DNA from 4 places in the Mesorhizobium sp. M0904 genome. Region 1 is predicted to be linked to each of the others. Evidence: predicted binding sites of a transcription regulator. Region 1 holds the regulator's gene; each other region holds the start of a gene.

Region 1 (5,927 bases):
CGGGCGCAGCAGCACCGGACTTTCGGCCTGCGCCTCGGCCTTATCGATCGCCAGCGTCTCGTTCATGCCGGTGCGCATGATCGGGCGCAAATCATGCACCCCCGAGATCGACACCACGTGACGAACGCGCCGGACCACTTCGGGCGCCAGCGGCGTCGTCCTGGTAACCATCCGGCTAACAAGATGGCCGCCGGCCGAGTGCCCGGTCAGCATCAGCGGCCCTGCGACCATCGCCGCCGCCTTGCCTATCGCCGCGCCGACTTCTTTGACGATGCTGCCAATGCGTATCTGCGGACAGAGCGTGTAGGACGGCATGGCAACTGCATAGCCGCGATCAACAGCCCCCGCGGCAAGATGTGACCAGAAACTCTTGTCGAATGCCATCCAGTAGCCGCCATGGACGAACACCACGACCCCCTTCGGCTTGGTGGCCGGCAGGAAAAGATCGAGCCGGTTGCGTGGGTTGTCGCCATAGGCCAGGTCGAGCCGCGCCCTGCCCTCGGTCGAAAGCGCGTCGCGGAAAACCTGCGCGGGCTCGACCCAGGCCGCCGGCCAGCGATCGCTGCCGGCTATGTTGGCGCCGTTGGCATAGGCGTTGTCCCAATCGGCAATGTGACGTTCGAACACCCTGCGCCCTCCCTGGCAATATGGCCTTGCAACCTGGCCGCGAGCATCGCGCGGCGCGTCGTCGCCAGCCTCACGATTCCAGCTCTCGCATCAATCTCAAGTGACAGCCGCCTTGATGGCGAAGCGCGCATCCTTCCACGCACCGGTGCGCAGGATCTCCTCAAGCACTTCGACGGCCTGCCAAACATCGGCATAGCCGACATAGAGCGGGGTGAAGCCGAAGCGCATGGTCGATGGCGCGCGAAAATCGCCGATCACGCCACGTTCGATCAGCGCGCGCATGATCTGATAGCCATGCTCATGCATGAATGAAATCTGGCTGCCGCGTTTTTCTCCATCGCGCGTGCTTTCGAGCGTGAGGTCGTAAGTGCCGCACTTTGCCTCGACAAGCTCGATGAACAGATCGGCCAGTGCGATGCTCTTCTTGCGCACCGCAGTCATGTCGACATCGTCCCAGATGTCGAGCGCGCCCTTCAGCGTGCGCATCGAAAGGATCGGCTGGGTGCCGCACAGAAACCGGCGGATGCCGGTGCCGGCCGCATAGCCTGGCTCGAAGGCGAAGGGCCGTGCATGGCCCCACCAGCCGGTGAGCGGCTGCTGGATGTCGGCAAGATGCCGCTCAGCCGCATAGATGAAGGCAGGCGCGCCCGGTCCGCCATTCAGATATTTGTAGGTGCAGCCAACGGCAAAATCGGCGTTGGCTTTGTCGAGCTCGACTGGCATCGCGCCGGCGGTGTGGCAGAGATCCCAGACGATCATCGCCCCGGCTTCCTGGGCCCTGCGCGTCAGCGCCGGCATGTCGCGCAGTTCGCCCGATTTGTAGTTGACGTGGTTGACCAGCACCACGGCGGTGCGATCGTCGATCAGCTCCTCGATGGTCGGCGCGTCGACCGCCGAGAGGCGCAGCAGCGCATCTTTTCGCGTCGAAACCACACCCTCAGCCATGTAGAGTTCTGTCGGAAAACTATCGCCCTCGGCGACGATGACCTGCCGCTCCGGTCGCATGGCCATGGCGGCGTGCAGCAGCTTGTAGATGTTGACCGACGTCGTATCGCAGACCACCGTCTGGCCGACCGCGGCACCGATCAGGCGCCCGAGCTGGTCGCCAAGTTCAAGCGGCATGTTGAACCAGCCGGCCGTGTTCCATGCGCGGATGAGATCATGCGACCATTCTTCGGTCGCGGCCTTGTACAATTCATCGAAAGCGGGCCGTGAAGCAGCTCCTAGCGAATTGCCGTCGAGATAGATCACTCCTTGCGGCAAGACAAAGCGGTCGCGCATCGCGCCCAGCGGATCCGCGGCATCCATCGCCTTTACGGCCACGAGATCGGGAATTCCCGTCATGATTTGCCTGCTCCCCCAAAAAATCCAACGCAACGCCGGACACGCATCAACTGTTCTTCTGTTCTTCCATTACCTGGTTGCGCGTAGCAAGGCTCCACCGGCGAGAAGCAGCCTGACCAGGCGGTGGAAACCTGGAGTTAGCCCGAGGTTGGCGTTTTGAGTTCGTTTCGTTCACGGCGCATTGACCAAACCGCACAGTCGATAGGGGTTCACTTCCGTGCCCTTTGCCGACCGACGGCCGATGCCAGTGCCGCCTTCTAGGAGGCGAGAACGGCGCAAACGAAAGCAGAATCAAGGCGATGAGGCTCGCGGCGGCGAAAATACGGTACGCCGGTAGGGGACGTCGTTTGTTTCCCGAGCCTTAACGCATTCATTAAACTTTAAACAGTTGCGGAACACAACTGGAACAGATAGTGTCTGTTCTGGGTTTGTTTTCTGATTCTGTTGGGGGTCGCTATGCTGACACGCAAACAACACGAACTGCTTATGTTCATCCACGAAAGGTTGAAGGAAAGCGGTATCCCACCTTCCTTCGACGAGATGAAGGAAGCGCTCGACCTGGCTTCCAAATCCGGAATCCACCGACTGATTACGGCGCTGGAGGAGCGCGGCTTCATTCGCCGTTTGCCCAACCGGGCCCGTGCACTGGAGGTGCTACGCCTGCCTGACTCGATCGCCCCCGGCCTCAATGCGGCACGCAAGTTCTCGCCGAGTGTCATCCAGGGCAGTCTTGGGCAAGGTGCCCCTCGGCAGGGAAAGCCGACATCGTCGCGCGTCCCTGCAGCCGGCAATGACGACGATGTCGTCGCCGCCGTTTCGATCCCGGTAATGGGCCGCATCGCCGCTGGTGTGCCGATCGATGCTATCCAGCACCAGACGCATTCGATTTCGGTGCCGCCGGATATGATCATGGGCGGCGAGCATTATGCGCTCGAGGTCAAAGGCGATTCGATGATCGAGGCTGGCATTTTCGACGGCGACACGGTGATCATCCGCAACGCCGATACGGCGAGCCCCGGTGAGATCGTGGTGGCCCTGGTCGACGAGGAGGAAGCGACGCTGAAGCGGTTCCGCCGCAAGGGCGCCTCGATCGCCCTGGAGGCCGCCAATCCGGCCTACGAGACGCGCATCTTTGGACCAGACAGGGTCAAGGTGCAGGGCAAGCTCGTTGGGCTGATCCGCCGCTACTGAGTTGCGCCCTTGGTGCCGGCTTTTGGATTGTCGGCCCGGTATGGCGGCAGGCCGCGCGCCGCGCGTGAAAATTTCCGCTGCACGTGCCAGGGCCGGTATGATTTTTCGACGGCGAAGCGGATTTCGGCGCGTGTTGCCGCTTGTGGATCGAAATAGACGGCCGCACTTCCCGCGCGCGCCAGTTGCCGTTTGGTGACGACGAGGACCAGCCGGTCGTAGTAGCAGGGATTATGGGCGGTGGCGTCGTCGATGACGATCAAGCTGGCGAAGGCGCAGGCTGGCCGTGCGGTATCGCGGTCCTTGGCTTGCGCAATGATCGCGCCGGATGGATGCCTGGCGAGGCAGAGACCGTCCGTGCAAATGAACGGCATGCCCGGCGGTAGGTCGGCCGGATCGGCAATGTCGAATTGCGGATCGTTCTTTCCAGGTGTTTCCGGCGCGACGATAGCCTCTGATGTGAGCGCGCGTTTCCAGTTGTCGATGGTGAACTCATTCGGGCGTGCCCGGTTGACCGCGAGCTCACCGCTGCCGATCGGCAGCGCGACCAGCCGTGCGTCCTCCGAGATCAATACGTCGGGTACGCGCGTCTGGGTTGTCGTTAGCAAGCCGGCGAGCGCAAAAGGAATTGCCGCGAGCCGCAACCAGGTCGTCGCCATGCTGGCAACGACGAGGGCGATCGTCACCAAAAGGACGGATCTCAGCGAAATCAGCCCCACCGCATCGATTGGCGAGCGCTCGGAGATCCACCCGGACAGGGCGATCATCGCCGTCAGCCCTTTGCCCATCACGTATAGGAAAGGCCCATCCGCGCCGAACGGCATCGCCAGCGCGCTGAGCACGGCGAAGGGCATGACGACCAGTGAGACGATGGGCATGATGGCCAGATTGGCGAACAGGCTGAGCGGCGCCACGCGCTGGAAATGCCATAGGGCGAAAAGCGCCGTGGCGCTCCCTGCAATGATCGAGGTCATCGCCAGGCCGCCCATGCCCAGCAGGACCTTTCGCGTGGCGAGGCGTAGCGGCGACCGCCGCGGCGGCGGCGTGGTGGCCCTGCCGGCGCGGTAGTCGGACCAGCCGGCATAGGCGCCGACAAGGGCCGCCGTCGCGGCGAAGGACATCTGGAAGCTCGGACCGACCACCTCGTGTGGCGACACCAGAATGACCGCGATGGCCGAGATCGCCAGGTTGCGCATGGTGAGCGCGGCCCGGTCGAACAGCACGGCGATAAGCATCACCGCCAGCATGATGAAGCTGCGTTCGGCCGCTACCACAATGCCGGAAAAGACGAGGTAGGCCGCAATCGAAAAAAGCGCGGCGGCCGCGGCATATTTCTTGACCGGCCGTCGCGATGAGAAATCGGGAAACAGCGCAAAGGCGCCGCGTAGCAGCGCCATGATGGTGCCGGCGACCAACGCCATATGCAGCCCCGAGATAGAGATGATGTGATAAATGCCTGTACGCCGCATCGCTTCGTTGATCTCCTCGGGAATGCCTGCGCGCACGCCGACGATCAGCGCAGCAGCAATCTCGCCCTCGGCGCCGCCGATGCGGCTGCGGATATGGTCGGCGATGGATTCGCGCGCGTCTTCGATCGCGGAAGAAAGCCGCGCGGCAAGCGGCATGCTGCTCGACGACACGACTTTCGGATTGCCGAGAAAAAAGCCGCTGCCGCCGATACCGGCGAAATAGCTGTCGAAGGAGAAATCATAGCTGTCGGGCCGCACCGGGCCGGTCGGCGGCAGCAGCCGCACATAGCCGGTGATCTCGGAACCGGCGGCCAGCTCATCCGGTATCTTCATCGCCGAAACGCGGACCCGTTCCGGCATGTAGCGCAGCGTCGGCCTGGCGGTTGAGATCACATCGATTGTCAGCCGGATGCGGCCGCTAGCCATGGGTTCGTACGATACGACGCGACCCGTCAGCCGCGTCGAGATTTCAGAACCGAGCACATGCGTCCCGACACGCCAGGTCTCGAACTTGGCGGCAAGCACGCCAAGCACGCAGAACAACGCCACCATGAAGCACAGGCGGGCTCTGGGCCAAGAGCGCGAGACGACGGCACAAAGGGCCGCGAGGAGCACGAGTGCGATCGGCTGTGGAAAGGCCGGCTCCACCGCCATCGCGAAATACACGACCACCCCGCATGCGAGGAACACCGGCACCAGCAGGAAGGCGATGCCACGGTCGAGTTCCAGGCCGGCCGCCGAGGTTACGCTGTTGCGGATACGGGACGGTGACGAGAGGCGGAAACGCCTGGGCAGGCGTACGATGGGCTCGCCCGCGGGCACGAGAACCGTTGCTGGGTCGCTGGCCGGCAGCGACGGAGCATCGAAGCGCGGAGCGGGTAGCAATGCCGGTGCCGGCAGGACAGGCGGGGGAGCGGCAAACAGCAAGCGTTCGCTGACGCCGCTGCCAACGTCCTCGCCCTCGCCCGCACCACGGCCTCGCACAGCCATCGGGTCTGCCCCTTGCGCCCTCGACCTCCTATGCTACATGAACGCGCAACGCGCGAAAGTCCGCGCAACAACATTCGCTTCCTACGCCCGCCTGGGTCGCTTCCTTTATCTTCACCGCGCCTCGCGTTCGGCAGGGTAGCCCGCCGGGCTCTCGGCCCGACTTCATCGGCCGGTTTCAACCTGACGACAGCCCTCTTAGCTGACCTCCATGACCGGCTCGCTGGCGTCTTAGTCGAGCAGCTTGGCTGGTCCGCCTTCATCGACTGCTACGACCGGCCGAAACCCTGTTCTAGCTTGACCCGCCCTATT
Region 2 (5,927 bases), on a different contig from region 1:
CATCAGGCAATCCTCCCAAGACAGTCTGCAATCCAAGCTAGATTTAACTTACCATTCAGCTCCGCGCTATGCACGAAGCGACGTTCCGACCCCGGATTTTCGTCAGCGCTCGCCGATCTACATCCGGGATAGGCTCCGACTTTGCCTTGACCGCCCTTCTGAAGCCCATAAAACGGGAAGCCCGTAAAAAAGGGCAGCCGAGGGACGAGGCCTGCATGTTCACAAAGATCCTGGTCGCCAACCGTGGCGAGATCGCCTGCCGCGTGATCAAGACGGCGCGCAAAATGGGCATCGTCACCGTCGCGGTCTATTCCGATGCCGACCGCGACGCCGTGCATGTCGAAATGGCCGACGAGGCGGTGCATATCGGGCCTTCGCCGGCCGCGCAAAGTTATCTGGTCCCGGAAAAGATCATCGCCGCCTGCAAGGCCACAGGAGCAGAGGCCGTGCATCCCGGCTACGGTTTCCTGTCCGAGCGGGCATCCTTCTGCGAAGCGTTGGAGCAGGAAGGCATCGTCTTCATTGGCCCGAAGCCCAAGGCCATCAAGGCGATGGGCGACAAGATCGAATCGAAGAAGTTCGCCAATGCGGCCAAGGTGTCGACGGTGCCCGGCTGGCTCGGCGTCGTCGAAAACGCCGCCCATGCCGAAAGAATAGCCGGCGAAATCGGCTATCCCGTGATGATCAAGGCCTCGGCCGGCGGCGGCGGAAAGGGCATGCGCATTGCCTGGAGCAAGGCAGAGGTGCGCGACGGCTTCGACCGGGCGCGGTCGGAGGCCAAAAGCTCGTTCGGCGATGACCGCGTCTTCATCGAAAAGTTCATCGTCGACCCGCGCCATATCGAAATCCAGGTGCTCGCCGACGCGCATGGCAGCACGCTCTATCTCGGCGAGCGCGAATGCTCGATCCAGCGCCGCAACCAGAAGATCGTGGAGGAGGCGCCGTCGCCGTTCCTCGACGCCAAGACCCGCAAAGCCATGGGCGAGCAGTCGGTGGCGCTGGCCAAGGCCGTCGACTATCAGAGCGCCGGCACGGTCGAGTTCATCGTCGACAGCGACAAGAACTTCTATTTCCTGGAAATGAACACGCGGCTGCAGGTCGAGCATCCGGTCACGGAGCTCATCACCGGCATCGACCTGGTCGAGCAGATGATCCGCGTGGCGGCCGGCGAAAAGCTCGCCATCAAGCAGAGCGACGTCAAGCTGAACGGCTGGGCGGTGGAAAGCCGCCTCTATGCCGAAGATCCTTATCGCAACTTTCTGCCGTCGATCGGCAGGCTGACGAAGTATCGGCCGCCCGAGGAAGGAAAATTCGGCGACATCGTTATCCGCAACGATACCGGCGTCACCGAAGGCTCGGAAATCTCGATGTTCTATGACCCGATGGTCGCCAAGCTGTGCACCTGGGCGCCGACACGGCTGGCGGCGATAGACGCGATGTCGGAGGCGCTGGACAGTTTCGTCGTCGACGGCATCGAGCACAACATACCGTTCCTGGCGGCGCTGATGCAGCATCCGCGCTGGCGGGAAGGTCAGATATCGACCGGGTTCATCGCCGAGGAGTATCCCGACGGCTTCGCGCCGATTGTGCCAGACGCCGAGGAGAAAGCGGTGCTGGCCGCGATTGCCACCGCGGTGGAACTGCTGCGCCGCGACCGGCTCGACCGGCTGGGCGGGCGGCTGGCACCGCATTCCGGCGCCTTGAAACGCGATTGGGTGGTGAAGATCGGCCCGGACTATCTTTCGGTCGCCATCGTCGAAGGGATGATTTCCATTCCGATGGAGCTCGACCTCACAATCGACGGCGGCAAGGCACTGACCGTGGCATCCGACTGGCGGCCGGGCGATCTCATCTGGCGCGGCACGGTCGGCGGCCGCAAGGTCGCGGCGCAGGTCAGGCCGGTGCTGAACGGGTTCCGCATCGCCTGGAAAGGCATCTCGGTGACAGCCCGCGCCATGCTGCCGCGCACCGCCGAACTCGAAAGGCTGATGCCGGAAAAAGTGGCGCCGGATACCTCGAAGATGCTGCTTTGCCCGATGCCTGGCCTCGTCGTGTCGATCGCCGTTGCCGAGGGGCAGGAGGTCAAGGCCGGCGAGACGCTTGCCGTGGTCGAAGCGATGAAGATGGAGAACGTGCTGCGCGCCGAGCGCGACCTCATCGTCTCGAAGCTCAACGCCAAGCCCGGCGACAGCCTTGCCGTCGATGCGGTGATCATGGAATTCGCGTGAGGCTGTAATCTGCTTGAGGTTGGTGGGACAAAGGGGAGCGAAGGAACGCGATCTGCAATTGGTTGAGCACGCTCGCTTGAGGAGGGACAAGGCGAGGGGCGTGCGGAATTCGCTTTTTTTGCCCTCACAACGTATTTTGTTCTTGCTTTGTGCCGGCAGCTATGCTACTAATTTGGATATGGTGCTAAATGGCTCCAACGACCCGCCCGCTGTGGCGGGTTTTGTGTTTCCGGCCTGAGGTTGGCGGGACGGCGCCCTCTCTGTCCTGCCGGACATCTCCCCCACGAGGGGGAGATCGGCAGCTTCGGCGGTTGCTCTAACGTTCAAAGCTCCAATCGCTTCTGCTGGACTCGTGTTACCCGGTGCCGGACAATACATCTTGATCGACTGAGTCCCTGTGAGGCGGCGCGAAAAAACCATGGCTGATGAGAGACTTCCACGCGATCCCTTGCTGCGCGAGGCCTATGCAAAGGCATCGCGGGCAGAGGCGGCGGCGCGTCGGTTCATTCATCTGCGCGTGCATTCGGCCTATTCGCTGCTCGAAGGTGCCTTGCAGCTCGGGAAGATCGTCGGCCATGCGGTGCAGGACGAATGCCCGGCAATCGCCGTCACGGACACCAACAATCTGTTCGGTGCCCTGGAATTCGCGCAAAAGGCAGTGAAGGACGGCATCCAGCCGATCATCGGCTGCCAGATCGACCTCGCCTTTTCCGGTGAGGCGAACGACAGCCAGCGCGACCGCAGGCGGCAGGGGCCGGAGATGCGGCCGGTGGTCCTGATCGCCGCCACCGAGGCCGGCTACGGCAATCTGGTCAGGCTGGTCAGCCGCGTCTACCTCGAGACACCGCCCGGCGAGGCGGTGCATCTGACGAGCGAGATGCTGCAGGGCCATTCCGACGGTCTGATCTGCCTTACCGGCGGGCCGCGCGGTCCGATCGGCAATGCCTTGAAAGAGGACCGCCGTGAACTCGCCGAGACCCGGCTGCTGGCGCTCAAAGGCCTGTTCGGCGACCGACTCTATGTCGAACTGGAACGGGTCTCCGGCTACGACCGCGCGATCGAGCAGTCGTCGGTCGATCTCGCCTACCGCCACGATCTGCCGCTGGTTGCCACCAACGAAGCGTTTTTCTTCTCTCGTGAAGACTATGAGGCGCATGACGCGCTGATCGCCATCGCCGAAGGTTCCGTGGTTGCGGCCGATAATCGCCGCCGCCTGTCGCCCGACAATTTCCTGAGAAGCCAGGCCGACATGGCGAGGCTGTTCGCCGACCTGCCGGAAGCGATCGACAACACCGTCGAGATCGCACTGCGCTGCTCCTACTATCCGAAGACACGAAACCCGATCCTGCCGCGCTTTGCCGGCCGCGATGTCGCCGACGCCGATGCGGCGGTCAAGGCGGAGGCGCAGGAGCTTGCCAGGCAGGCGCATGAAGGGCTGGAGGCGCGGCTGGCGGCGCACGGGCCGACGCCCGGCTATACAGTCGAGCAATATCGCGAGAGGCTGGATTTCGAGCTCGGGGTCATCGAGAAGATGAAATATCCCGGCTATTTCCTGATCGTTGCCGACTTCATCAAATGGGCCAAGGCGCAAGGCATTCCGGTCGGCCCGGGCCGCGGATCAGGCGCCGGCTCGCTGGTCGCGTATTCGACGACCATCACCGACATCGATCCGCTGCGTTTTTCGCTGCTGTTCGAGCGCTTCCTCAATCCCGATCGCGTGTCGATGCCCGACTTCGACATCGACTTCTGCCAGGACCGGCGCGAGGAGGTCATCCGCTACGTCCAGCAGAGATACGGCCGCGACCAGGTCGGCCAGATCATCACCTTCGGTACCCTGCAGGCGCGCGCCGTGCTGCGCGACGTCGGTCGCGTGCTGCAGATGCCTTACGGGCAGGTGGACAAGCTGAGCAAGATGGTGCCGTCGAACCCGGCCAATCCGGTCAAGCTCGCCGACGCCATCGCCAACGAGCCGCGCTTTGCCGAGGAGGCCGAGCGCGAGCCGATCGTACAGACGCTGCTCGACACGGCGCAGAAGCTGGAAGGTCTGTACCGACACGCCTCGACTCATGCCGCCGGCATCGTCATCGGCGACCGGCCGCTGTCGGAACTGGTGCCGATGTACCGCGATCCGCGCTCGGACATGCCGGTCACCCAGTTCAACATGAAGTATGTCGAGCAGGCCGGGCTGGTGAAATTCGACTTTCTTGGCCTGAAGACGCTGACGGTGCTGGACAGGGCGGTCAAGCTGATCCGCCGCCGCGGCATCGAGATCGATCTCGCCCACATTCCGCTCGACGACCCGGAAACCTACGCCATGCTGTCGCGCGGCGAAGTGGTCGGCGTGTTCCAGGTGGAAAGTGCCGGCATGCGCAAGGCGCTGATCGGCATGCGGCCCGACTGTATCGAGGACATTATCGCGCTCGTTGCGCTCTACCGGCCGGGACCGATGGAGAACATCCCGACCTACAACGCCAGAAAGCACGGCGAGGAGGAGATGGCGTCGATCCACCCGAAGATCGACCATCTCGTCAAGGAGACGCAAGGCGTCATCGTCTACCAGGAACAAGTGATGCAGATTGCGCAGGAGCTCTCCGGCTATTCGCTGGGCGAAGCCGATCTGCTGCGCCGCGCCATGGGCAAGAAGATCCGCGCCGAGATGGACAAGCAGCGCGAGCGCTTTGTTTCGGGCGCGGTCGAGCGCGGCGTCGGCAAGCCGCAAGCCGACTTCATCTTCGACCTGCTGGCAAAGTTTGCCGACTACGGTTTCAACAAATCGCATGCCGCCGCCTATGCCGTCGTCTCTTACCAGACCGCCTATCTGAAGGCGCATTACCCCGTCGAATTCCTGGCGGCATCGATGACGCTCGACATGGGCAATACGGACAAGCTCGCCGATTTCCGCCAGGATGCGCTGCGCCTCGGCATCGAAGTGGTGGCGCCGTCGGTGATGACGTCGTTCCGGGATTTCGAGGTCGGCGAGAACCGCATCTTCTATTCGCTGGCCGCGCTCAAGGGCGTCGGCGACGCCGCAGTCGAGCACATCGTCGCCACGCGCGGCGAAAAACCGTTCAAGAGCCTCGCCGATTTCTGCGAAAGGGTCGATCCGAAGATCGTCGGCAAACGCGTCTTCGAGAGCCTGATCATGGCCGGCGCGCTCGACTGCTTCGGTCTCGACCGGGCGGCGATGATGGCCGGGGTCGAGCGGATGATGGGGCTGGCGTCCTTGGCGCAGCAGAATGCCGTCACAGGCCAGCACGACATCTTTGGCGCCTCGCTGGGCGCACAGTCGCAGGCACTCAACTTGCCGGCGACCGACCCCTGGCTCGCCGCCGACCGCCTGCACCGTGAATTCCAGGTGGTCGGGTTCTATCTCTCGGCGCATCCGCTCGACGAATACAAGGCGGCGCTGCAGAAAATGCGGGTGCAGACCTGGGCCGAATTCTCGGCCGCCGTCAAACGCGGTGCGGCCGCCGGCCGGCTCGCCGGGACGGTGACCACCAAGCAGGAACGCAAGACGCGCACCGGCAACAAGATGGGCGTCGTGCAGTTTTCCGACACGTCCGGCCAGTATGAAGCGGTGCTGTTTTCCGAGGGACTGGCGCAATATCGCGACCTGCTCGAGCCCGGCCGCTCGGTGGTCATCACCGTTTCGGCCGAGGACAGGCCGGAAGGCGTCAATCTGCGCATCCAGACCGTGCA
Region 3 (5,927 bases), on a different contig from region 1:
CCGAGCCGGGCGCGAATGCGGTCGGCAAAAAGCGCGATATCGGCACCGTCGTCGCTCGTCTCGCCGGCAAGGTCTGCCTGCTGCATGTCGAAGGCGGCGGCGGTCAGCACCGAAAGGCGCACGAGATCGAAGCCATAGCCGGCGTCGATATCCCGTTCGAGCGCAGCAAGCCTTTCGTGGAACAATTTCTGGATCAGCCGCGGCTCGCGCAGAGGCCGCGAGGTGCCGACGGCGATGCGGCTGACGCCGCCATCGACGCGGAAAAGCAGCAGCGCCAGCCGCCTTGCGCCCTCGCCGCGACGCTCGAGGTCGCTCTTCAAGGTGGTCGCCAGCATGCCGGTCAGCCGCTCGATGTCCTCGGTCAGCATGATCGGCTCGGCAAGATGACGCTCGACCGAAAGCGGTGCCACCGGCAGGCGCGGCGACACGGCTTCGTCGAGGCGGCCGAGCGCCTGGTCGAGGCGCAAGAGCAGCGATGCGCCGAAGCGGCGGGCCAGCGGCGCGCGCGGTGCCGCCATGACGGCGCCCGCCGTGCGCAGGCCGACGCTTTCGAGGCTGGCGCGTACCTCCGGGTCGATGCGCAGCGCCGCCAGCGGCAAGGGCGCGAGAAGCGCTTCCTCCTTACCATCGGGCACGATGCGGTCGCCAGCAAACCGCGCCGCCGCCCAGGCAGCCCCAGGCGTGGCGGCAAGCCCGGCGCGGACATCGAAGCCCTGATGGAAAAAACGCGACAGGATATCGTCCAGCATCGAGCGTTCGCCGCCGAAAAGATGGGTGCAGCCGGTGACGTCGAGATAGAGGCCGTCGGTCCCGTCAAGCGCCACCAGCGGGGTATAGCGGTCGCACCAGTCGGCGAGGCCTTCGAGCAGGCGCCGGTCGGCCTCCGGATCGGCCTCCACGATGTCGATCGAGGGATGCATGGCGCGTGCGTCGGCTATGCCCATGCCGCGCTTCAGATTAAGCGCCTCGGCCCGCTCGTCGAGGGCGGCGATGCGCTGGGCGTTCCGGTCGCGGTGACTGATCACCAGCGGCAGGTGATCCGACGGCCGGGAACGCCAGGACCGCCCCAGACGCTGCCGCAGGATTCTCTCGGCGGCGAGATGCGGAAACCACAGGGATAGGATTCTTTGGCCGTTCTGGGGCCCATTCCTGAGACCTTCCTTGCTCGCCCCGTCTTTCTTCGAATATGCGTTCATCGGGGTTCCACTCCAGTGTGAATTTTCCGGGCAAGGCCGTGCGGCTCTTGCCGATGGCGACGGTGAAGGCGGGCCGGCCGATCGAGCCGGCGAGCGGCCCGGCAAGCGTCTTACGCGTTGCCGCCGGTGCCGCCGACAGGATGAGGCGGACGGGCGCTGCCGTCGGTTCGGGCTCGCCGGCCTGGCGCAGCAGGAACAGCGGCCGGCCCGCACTCTGCGCGCGGGCGTGCAGCCGCCGCGTCGCGGTGAGGTCAAGCCGCTGCGGGCTGCCGCGGATTTCGAGGATGACGGCGGCCAGCGCCGTCATCCGGGCAGCCTCCTCGGCGATCCACAGCGCATCGAGCAGCCTTGGCGCCTCGGAAAACAGCAATTGCTCCGGCTCGATGCCGAAGAAGGCGTGAAGCCCCCTGGCATAGGGAAAGCCGGCCTCGCGGAAAACCTCTGATGTGCCGATCCACAGCACCGGCAATCGCGGCCCCTGGCTTAGGATCAGGCTGACGAGCGACAAGGCAAAACCGGCAACGACCCCGGCATCGCGGGTCGCGGCGCCATGAAACTCGCTCACCGCCGCCTTCGGCAGGCCGCCGCTCAGCGCAGCATCGAGGCGCTCGGCGCCGGTGCGCAAAAACGCATCGGGCGGCGCCACGGCGAGGCCGCGCCGGACAATGGTCAGATTCCGAGCGGGTGTCGGATGCCGAGAGGGTGTCAGACTCTGACGAGGGACATCCGCGTCAAACGACGAACTGGCCGGCGCCTCCAGGCGCTCGGGCAAGGTCCCTTCGATCTTCGCGATCTGGCGGCGCAGGGCAAAAACAGTCTCCCGCGCCACGGCGCTTGTCGCCATGACGGTCAGCTTCCACTCACAATTGTTCCCGTTATGTTCCTATAGATTCCAGAGGCCGCCCGAAGAGTCAAGCGGAGTCATGGGGAATTTATTCCCAGAAAGAGCAATCCGAGCTTTTCAAGGAAACCGCTCGGGAGCCTGGGGTTGATAAAAAGGGGGCGGCTTTTGACTCTAGCCTGAAGCCAATTCTGAAGCGACGCGTCTCAAATATTGGGCGGTAAAGTCGGCGATTTGATCGACTTCTTCATCGTCATATTTGCGAAAGCTAAAGCGGCTGAAGCTAGGGTCGATAGCTTGGAGGGTTTTTCGTAGGGGACCGCGAAAATTCCTCATTTGATGGTTCCCCTCATATGCCAATACGTCTGCGCATTGAAGCGGTGGGTGCCTAGTTTTTGAGCCGAAATTGAAAGTCGCCGATTTTCCCGGAAAATGCCGCTGGACTTGCTGGAACGCCTCAGTCGCCGCCGCGCTGTACTGGTTGGCTTCATGGACGAATGCGATGTTATCGTGGCCTTCCGATGCGAGTTTCTCCCACGTGCTGCGAAGGGCCCATTGCAGGCAGATGTAGTACCAGCCGCGTACCATGTCTTCCGGCTTGATGGCTAAGCTATGTTTGTGAGCCAAGACCTCGCTCAGTTTCCGCCTGTCGACGGCGGCGATAATGCCCCGAATGTAGTGGTTTTTGACTACCGGCAGGATGCGCTTGACGTGTCTATCTCGCTCTTCACGGGTCCACCCTTCGTACTCCCCATGCCTGTTATGGCAATCGACCGAGTGGTGAATTTTTATCGGCGCCTTCGCCACGATCCACTCGAGGGTCCAGATCTGCCAGTCTTCTTTTGAAGCCCAAACGGCGGATACGGAAAGAATTTGCGAGTCATGGTCAGTGCCAGATTCGTCTAGGTAGACCTCAATCACGACCACCAAACCTTCCCGAGGGGCAAGAAAGGTGTCGCGGAACTCTAGGACGCGCCTTCCACCATTTCCGTCGACTCATCGGCTCGAAATTTGTTCAGCACGGTACCACCTCCTCAGTGCGTACGCGAATTACGACACGCTGAATTTATTCCTGCTTATGATCCTGGGGCAAAGGCGGCAGCCCGACCATTTGCCGAGTTCGGCCTGAAAGCCTATATGCCGGGATCAAAGGACAAAGCATGGCTCGCATCTACCAAACACGCATCTGGCACGACCAGCTTTCGCCAACGATGGAGGAAATCGAGCTCCTGGCGCTGGAGGCCTATGCCCATCTGCCGGAGGACTTTCGCAAGTTGACCGGCGAGATCGTCATTCAGATCGCCGAATTCCCGACCGACGAGATCATGGACGACCTTTCGCTGGAAACGCCCTTCGACCTGCTCGGCCTGTTCGAGGGGCGCGGCATCGCCGAGCGCTGGAATCCGCAGACCGGCGAGGGGCCGAACCGCATCACCCTCTATCGTCGCGCCATCCTCGACTACTGGGCCGAGAACGAGGAAACGCTGGGCGACATCGTCACCCATGTGCTGATCCACGAGATCGGCCACCATTTCGGCCTGTCGGACGACGATATGGAGAAGATCGAAGAGGCAGCGGAGTGAGCGACCCCGCTCCTCGTCATCCTGGGGCGGAGCAAGGAGCGAAGCGACGCGGCGCAGACCCCAGGATCCATGCCGTGATAGTGATGCAGTGCGCCGGCGGTGCAGAACCGAACGCTCATCATCCCGTTCTGGGTAACGGGGCTATCCCGATCGGTGGTAGATCACACTAGACTAATCCTGATCCGCCGTGCCCTTCGGCAGAGGTAACGGCATGGATCCTAGGGTACTCCGCGACGTCGCTTCGCGACTGCTACGCCCTAGGATGACGAAGGACGAGCGCTTCAGCGAACCTCCCTACCAATCGCTGAGCTTGGTGTCGGGGCCGTATTCCTGGCCCTCGATGTCCTTCACCACGGCCTGGCCGCAGCGCATGGTCTTGGCTTCCTGGTCATAGGCATAGGTCGGCGAGCCGAACAGGTGCCAGCCCTTGTTCAACGCCGCCGTCACCTTGTGGCAGAAGCTGGAATCGTCCGGACCGGACAGAAAACGGTAGAGTTTCATTCTTCAATCCTGTCGTCAGTTGCGTTAGTCATGCGCGAACAGCGGCGGCCTTCGCCAGCAGTTTTTCGGCCTGCGCCAGATGCAGCCGCTCGACCATCTTGCCGTTCAGCGCAACTACCGCCCTACCGGTATTTTGGGCGAGCGCGAAGGCATCCTTGACCGCGCGCGCTTCGGCTATTGCTTCGGGCGACGGTGCAAAGGCGCGGTTCGCGGCTTCGATCTGAGCCGGATGGATCAGCGACTTGCCGTCAAAACCCATGGCGGCCGCTTCCGTGCACTCGCGCGCAAACCCGTCCATATCGCGAAAATCATTGAAGACGCCATCGAGCAGGTCGAGGCCGCCGGCACGCGCCGCGAGCACCATTTGCATCAGCCATGGCACGAGATAGCGCCGATCGGGCGTGGCGAGAATGCCGGTGTCTTTGACCAGGTCGTTCGTTCCGGCAACGAAACAAACCAGGCGCGAGGCCGGGTCGCGGCCGAGCTCGGCAATCGGCCCGATATTGAGCAGCGCCTTGGGCGTCTCGATCATCGCCCATAATTTGACCTCGTCCGCGATAAAATTGTCGTCTAGCACGTCGCCGGCCTCGAGGATGTCGCGCGGAGTGTCGACCTTGGACAGCAGGATGGCGTCGGGCGTGCATTTTGCCGCGGCCAGCAGATCGTCGGCGCCCCATTCGCTCGACAGCGCATTGATGCGCACCACCATTTCGCAGCGCCGGTTGGAACGGCCGGCGAAAATCGCCGCCAGTTTTTCGCGCGCGGAAAGCTTGTCGACCGGGGCGACGGCGTCCTCGAGATCGATGACGACGGCATCGCAGGTCAGCGGCGGAATCTTGGCCAGCGCCTTGTCGTTCGAGGCCGGAACGTAAAGCACCGAGCGGCGCGGGCGGTAGCTTTCGGTGATCATGTTCGATCTATGCCGCCTGCAGCCAGCCGAGGCAAGCCGTGCATAAAAACTGCACGTAATTTCGGAAAATCTCCTCGTCTGCGCCCCGCTTGCCACCCGGCAGAATGCGACAAGGGCGGCATGCAAGAGCAAACGAACTCCCGTTGGTCCGTGCCGTACCGGCTTCGCCGCGAAAGCTGGTGGCTCGTCGATCCGCCCCAGACTTTGGCAACCCTCCTCCCTTTCGTCCGCAAATCCCTGCCCACCGGCCGCATCAAAGCCGCCGAGAAAGCCCGATCATGACAGTATTCCTCTCGGCGGCGCCGAGCTATTGCAGCCGCTTCGGCGTTGCCGTCCTGCTCGTCGCGTTGGCCGATTTCTTCTTCTATGGCCAACCGGCGGGCATCACGCTTTTCCTGTTCGGCGTTGCGATTGCCGCGGCGAGCATGGCTCTCCGTCCTCTCGGCGTCTTCAACGATGGCAAGTTCTTGTTCAAGCCGGTTGCGCTGCTTGTGGGGCTGCTGCCGCTTGTGGAAAATGTCAGCGCACTGTCCGTCTCCATTGCGCTGGCGGCGATGGCCGTCTTCGTGCTTTCGCTGGGAGGGCGATTGCGACACGGGCTTGCCCGCGTTGCCGGCCAGCTTTTGACCTTCCTGCTCGCAGCGCCTTTTCGGTTCATCCGCGATTTCTTCCGCTGGCGCAAGGCGGCGCGGCGGCTTGGCCGACGACGCATGCGCCTTGCGGCGATCGCCGTCTGGGTCATGCCGCTGAGCCTCGGCGCAGTGTTTCTCGCGCTGTTCGGCGCCGCCAATCCGGTCATTGAATATTGGTTCTCGCTGATCGACCTGATGGCACTGCTCGACCTCGTCCAGCTGCCACGTCTCGCCTTCTGGCTGTTCGTGCTTGCCTGCGTCTGG
Region 4 (5,927 bases), on a different contig from region 1:
CCTCATTCGGGCCATCTGGCGAACTAGAATGGCCATTTGGCGGGAAAAGAATGCCTGATTGACGACGAAGGAATATGCCATGACCTTTCCCTCCCCGCTTCTGGCAAGTGGGTTCGCCCTCGCCGCTGTGGCTTTGCTGGCGCTGCGGTTCACTGCCTTCACCGCATTCAAACGATCGTTGATCCAAATCCGCGCCAACCGGCACCCGCCCGCAAACACCAAAGCGTGAGGAAAGGTCATGGACGTTCAGGACATCATCAACACCGTCTCCCAGAAATCCGGTCTCAACCAGGCTTTGACGGAAAAGATCGCCGGCACGATTTTCTCGGTGCTCGAACACGAGGCGGAAGGCACGACTCTGTCCAGCTTCTTCGCCAAGATCCCGGGAGCCGACGCCCTGGCCAAGCAATATGATGTCATGGCTCCCGGCGCGGCTTCCGGTGGTGGCCTCCTGTCCTCGCTGGAGGGCGCGCTCGGCGGCGCTCTCGGCGAAAAGACCGGCGCGCTGATCAACGGCGTCGCCATACTCAAGGCATCAGGCCTTACGCTGGCACAGATCAGCCAGGCCGGCACGATGCTGGTCCAGCAGGCCGAGGCAGCCGCCGGCCCGCAGCTGACCAGTGAGGTACTTGCATCGGTACCCGACCTGAAAGGGCATCTCGGGCTCTGAAGGAACTTCTCTATTTCGGCAGCGTATAGGCCATCACATAGTCGCCCGGCTTGGTACCGACCGAGCCGTGGCCGCCGGCAACGATGACGACCAACTGGCGCCCGTCGGCTACCGTGTAGGTCATCGGTGTCGACTGCCCGCCCGCCGGCAGCCGCGCCTGCCAGAGCTGTTTGCCGGTCGTCAGGTCATAGGCGCGCACATAGTCGTCGACCGCCGCACCGAGGAAGGCGACGCCGCCGGCAGTGATCATCGGCCCGCCAATGCCGGGCACGCCGACCTTGAATGGCAGCGGCAATGGCGTCATGTCGTAGACGGTGCCGTTGCGATGCTTGTAGACGATCTTTCCGGTCCGAAGGTCGGCACCCGCCACATAGCCCCAGGGCGGCGCCTGGCAGGGAATGCCGAGCGGCGACAGGAACGGCTTCAATATTACTGCGTAAGGTGCACCGTCATTGCGGTTCAGGCCCTGTTCGCTGCCCTTGGTGTCGCCGGGCGGCGGCACGTCGGCGCGCGGCACCAGCTTGGAGATGAACGCCAGGTATGTCGGCATGCCGAACATCACCTGCCGGACCGGATCGACTGCCACGCCGCCCCAGTTGAAGGTGCCGAAATTGCCGGGGTAGATCAGCGAGCCCTGCAGCGACGGCGGCGTGTAGCGGCCCTCATAGCGCAACTTCCGGAGCTCGATCCGGCAGGCCAGCTGGTCGAACATGGTGATGCCCCACATATCCGCGCCGGTCAGCGGTTTCGGACTGAAGCTGAGATCCGAGACCGGCTGCGTCGGCGAGGTATGGTCGCCTTCGATCGCGCCGCCCGGCGCCGGCACTTCCTTGACCGGAACGATCGGCTCGCCGCTGCGCCGGTCGAGCACATAGAGGTCGCCCTGCTTGGTCGGCCCGACCAGCGCCGGCACCACGCCACTTTCCGTGGTGATGTCGACCAGCGTCGGCTGCGCCGGCACGTCCATGTCCCAGAGATCGTGGTGCACGGTCTGCCGCACCCAGCGCAATTGTCCGCTGTTGAGATCGAGCGCGGTGATCGACGAGGAGAATTTCTCGTCATTGGCGCTGCGCCCGGCGCCGAGCTGGTCCGGCGTCTTGTTGCCGAGCGGCACATAAAGCAGGCCGAGCTTTTCGTCGGCGCTTGCCGTCGACCACATGTTGGGCGAGTTGTTGGTGTAGGTCTGGCCCGGCGGCAGCGGCGTCGTCTGGTCCGGATTGCCGGAATCCCAATTCCACAACAGCGCGCCGGTGTCGGCATCGTAGGCACGGATGACCCCGGACGGCTCCTGCGTCGAATAATTGTCGTTGACCGCGCCGCCGACGATGATCTTGTTGGCGACGATCAGCGGCGCCGAGGTCGAATAATAATAGCCCGGCTTCGGATATGGCATGTTGGCGAGCAGGTTCAGCGTGCCGCCTTCGGCAAATGTAGGACAGACCTGGCCATTCGCCGCGTCGAGCGCGATCAGCCGGGCGTCGGATGTAGGCAGGTAGATGCGCGTGGCGCAGGGCTGGCCGGCAGCGATCTTGGCGTCGGCATAATAGGACACGCCGCGGCAGGTCTGGTGCTGGCGGTCCTTGTTGAGCTTGACCTGCGGATCGAAGCGCCACTTCTCCTTACCGCTCGCGGCGTCGATGGCGATGGCGAAATTATGCGGCGTGCAGATGTAGAGCGTGTCGGCGATTTTCAGCGGCGTCACCTGATAGGTCGTCTCGCCGATGTCGTCGGGCCCTTTCACGTCGCCGGTGCGATAGGTCCAGGCCGGCTGCAGATTGGCGACGTTTTCGGGGGTGATCTGGTCGAGCGGCGAATAGCGCTGGCCATAGGGCGTACGGCCGTAATAGTGCCATTCGCCGGGCGGCACGTTGCCGCCGAGATCGGCCGTCGGCGTCACCTTGTCGGTGTTGAGTTCACCCGTAATATCCTTTGGATCGACCGTCATCGAATAACCGGCGACGGCAAGCGATGCCAGCACGGCGAGGATAAGTGGTGCGCGTCCGTCGGGACCGGTAAGCCCGCGCCGCGCCCATGGCGTCAACAGCCATAGCGCGACAAGCACGATGATGCCGCCGCGCGGACCGAGTTCCCACCAGTCGAAGCCGATCTCCCAGACCGCCCAGGCGAGCGTGCCGAGCACGATCGCCGCGTAGAGCCACAGCGCCGTGGTTCTGCGCCTGTAGAGCAGCCAGGCCGCGACAAGGAAAGCTAGACCGACGATGACGTAGTACCAGCTGCCGCCCAGCGTCACGAGCCAGATGCCGCCGCCGCCAACCGCCAGGCCGATGAGGAAAAGGATCAGGGAGGTAATGACCACAGCCAAGACGGTGCTCCTTCGACTGGTGCGCTCCGCGACACGTCCATGGGCAACCCCGCATTGCGTTCCTGCCCCCACGCAACTTTCTCCGGCCCGCTTCCCCTGTCAAGCAAGCTCGGCGTTTTACGGTGCCGACCCTCAGCAAGCCCGGCGTTTTGGTTAGCGGACCCATTCAGATTGTGAGTCTACCGACTGGACAGAGAACAAAACGGAGACACTTCTGGCCTTTCGCTGCCGAATCACTACATTCGGGGAGAGATGTCCGGCTTTTCGGAAGACATGCCCTTTTTTGACGAACCGAACGCGCGGCCCGTGGCCCCGTCGGGCATTGCCGCGCGCGCCATGGCTGCCCGCAGCAACCAGAACAACGCGCCCGATTATCTCAACGGCCTCAACCCCGAGCAGCGGCTGGCGGTGGAAACCACCGAAGGCCCGGTGCTGGTGCTGGCCGGCGCCGGCACCGGCAAGACGCGGGTGCTCACCACCCGCATCGCCCACATCCTTGCCACCGGCAAAGCCTTCCCTTCGCAGATCCTCGCCGTCACCTTCACCAACAAGGCGGCGCGCGAGATGAAGCAGCGCATCGGCCTGTTGATCGGCGAAGGCAATGTCGAGGGCATGCCGTGGCTCGGCACCTTCCATTCGATCGGCGTCAAACTGCTGCGCCGGCACGCCGAGCTGGCCGGGCTCAAATCCGACTTCACCATTCTCGACACCGACGACGTGGTGCGCCTGATCAAGCAGCTGATCCAGGCCGAAGGGCTGGACGACAAGCGCTGGCCGGCCAAGCAGTTCGCCCAGATGATCGACGGCTGGAAGAACAAGGGCCTCGGTCCCGCCGACATCCCCGAGGGCGATGCCCGTGCCTTCGCCAACGGCAAGGGCCGGGAGCTCTACAAGGCCTATCAGGAGCGGCTGAAAACGCTGAACGCTTGCGACTTCGGCGATCTCCTGTGCCATCCGATCCGCATCTTCCGCGCCAATCCGGACGTGCTGAAGGAATACCACAAGCGCTTCCGCTACATCCTCGTCGACGAATATCAGGACACCAACACCGCCCAGTACATGTGGCTGCGGCTCTTGGCGCAGCGGCCGCAATCCTCCCCCCTTGAGGGGGAGGTGCCCGCGAAGCGGGCGGAGGGGGTTGCCGCAGAAGGCACCGCTAGAGCGTCGAGCACTGCCGCCGGTAGGTCGAGCACTGCCGCACGGACCCCACCCGACCGGGCTTCGCCCGGCCACCCTCCCCTCAAGGGGGAGGGAAGCCCGCGCCTGTCCACCGTAAATATCTGCTGCGTCGGCGACGACGACCAGTCGATCTATGGCTGGCGCGGCGCCGAGGTCGACAATATCCTGCGCTTCGACAAGGATTTTCCTGGCGCCACCATCATCAGGCTGGAGCGCAACTACCGCTCGACCGCGCACATCCTCGGCACCGCCTCCCACCTCATCGCCCACAATGAGGGCCGTTTCGGCAAGACGCTGTTCACCGAAAAGATCGCCGAGGACGACGAGAAGGTGCATGTCCACGCCGCCTGGGATTCCGAGGAGGAGGCCCGCGCCGTCGGCGAGACGATCGAGGCCTACCAGCGCCAGAAGCACAATTTGAACGATATGGCGATTCTCGTCCGCGCCTCCTTCCAGATGCGCGAATTCGAGGACCGCTTCGTCACGCTCGGCCTCAACTACCGCGTCATCGGCGGCCCGCGCTTTTATGAGCGGCTCGAGATACGCGATGCGCTGGCCTTCTTCCGCGTCGTCGCGCAAGGCGCCGACGACCTCGCTTTCGAGCGCATCGTCAACGTGCCGAAACGCGGCTTGGGCGAGGCCACCATCCGCCAGATCCACGACACCGCACGGGCGCTGCGCATCCCGATGCTGGAGGCGGCGGCAAAACTTGCCGAGAGCGACGAGCTGAAGCCGAAGCCGCGCGCGGCACTGCGCGAGGTGTCGGCCAATTTCGAGCGCTGGCAGAAGGCGCTGGAAACCACGCCGCACACCGAGCTCGCCGAGACCATACTGGAGGAGAGCGGCTACACCGACATGTGGAAGAACGACCGCTCGGTTGAAGCGCCCGGTCGGCTCGAGAACTTAAAAGAACTGATCCGCTCCATGGAGGAGTATGAATCGCTGCGCTCTTTCCTCGAACATGTCGCGCTGGTGATGGACGCCGAGCAGAACGCCGAGCTCGACGCCGTCAACATCATGACGCTGCATTCGGCCAAGGGCCTCGAATTCGAAACCGTCTTCCTGCCCGGCTGGGAAGAAGGCCTGTTCCCGCACCAACGTTCCCTCGACGAGGGCGGCCGCTCAGGGCTGGAGGAGGAACGCCGCCTCGCCTATGTCGGCCTGACCCGCGCCAAGAAGAACCTGCACATCTGGTTCGTCTCCAACCGCCGCATCCACGGCCTCTGGCAATCGACCATCCCGTCGCGCTTCCTTGACGAGCTGCCGGAAGCCCATGTCGAAGTTTCCGAGAGCGGCAACTCCTATGGCGGCTACGGCAATGCCTATGGTGGCGGCTCGTTCGCCTCCGGTCGTGGCGGCCAAGGTGCAGGCAGGCAGAACCCTTATGGGGCATCGCGCTTCGACAACATCGGCGGCAATAACGGCGCCGAAAAATCCGGCGCTTTCTCCAGCACCTATGCGACGCCGGGCTGGCAGCGCGCTCAAGCCAACCGCACCGAAGCCACCGACCGCAATTGGGGCACGCGCTCCGGCCATCAAGTCGAGCGCATCGGCTATGGCGAAACCGACTCCGGCTACGGCGCCGGCCGCACCTCGGTCAAGGGCCGCACCATCGACGGCGAGCTGGTCGCCAAATCCGTCGCCGACACGCCGTCCCCCTTCAGCGTCGGCGACCGCGTCTTCCACCAGAAATTCGGCAACGGCAACATCTCGGCCATCGAAGGCAACAAGCTGACCATCGACTTCGACAAAGCC

Evidence for each region. Region 1 encodes LexA, which represses DNA repair genes until DNA is damaged. Its sites were predicted from a motif close to TGTTCNNNNTGTGTTCNG; they were not measured.
Region 2: the regulator LexA is predicted to act here: its motif matches at 2,366-2,383, upstream of dnaE (DNA polymerase III subunit alpha).
Region 3: the regulator LexA is predicted to act here: its motif matches at 2,064-2,081, upstream of NKH80_RS22555 (ImuA family protein).
Region 4: the regulator LexA is predicted to act here: its motif matches at 3,187-3,204, upstream of NKH80_RS11935 (ATP-dependent helicase).

Annotation. Positions count from the first base shown of each region.
Region 1 covers NZ_JAMYOC010000008.1:195,314-201,240, forward strand. The annotation lists gene NKH80_RS11310 (hormone-sensitive lipase) at 1-627, opposite strand, end outside; gene kynU (kynureninase) at 724-1,971, opposite strand; gene lexA (transcriptional repressor LexA) at 2,428-3,162, shown strand; gene NKH80_RS11325 (ComEC/Rec2 family competence protein) at 3,156-5,618, opposite strand.
Region 2 covers NZ_JAMYOC010000014.1:174,416-180,342, reverse strand. The annotation lists partial or broken gene NKH80_RS16920 (alcohol dehydrogenase catalytic domain-containing protein) at 1-3, opposite strand, end outside; gene NKH80_RS16915 (acetyl-CoA carboxylase biotin carboxylase subunit) at 216-2,228, shown strand; gene dnaE (DNA polymerase III subunit alpha) at 2,647-5,927, shown strand, end outside.
Region 3 covers NZ_JAMYOC010000022.1:71,260-77,186, reverse strand. The annotation lists gene NKH80_RS22560 (DUF6504 family protein) at 1-1,025, opposite strand, end outside; gene NKH80_RS22555 (ImuA family protein) at 958-2,040, opposite strand; gene NKH80_RS22550 (DUF3800 domain-containing protein) at 2,212-2,964, opposite strand; gene NKH80_RS22545 (metallopeptidase family protein) at 3,198-3,620, shown strand; gene NKH80_RS22540 (DUF1737 domain-containing protein) at 3,915-4,121, opposite strand; gene NKH80_RS22535 (HpcH/HpaI aldolase/citrate lyase family protein) at 4,150-5,028, opposite strand; gene NKH80_RS22530 (DUF4153 domain-containing protein) at 5,310-5,927, shown strand, end outside.
Region 4 covers NZ_JAMYOC010000009.1:137,804-143,730, reverse strand. The annotation lists gene NKH80_RS11950 (hypothetical protein) at 80-229, shown strand; gene NKH80_RS11945 (hypothetical protein) at 239-670, shown strand; gene NKH80_RS11940 (glucose/quinate/shikimate family membrane-bound PQQ-dependent dehydrogenase) at 681-2,993, opposite strand; gene NKH80_RS11935 (ATP-dependent helicase) at 3,246-5,927, shown strand, end outside.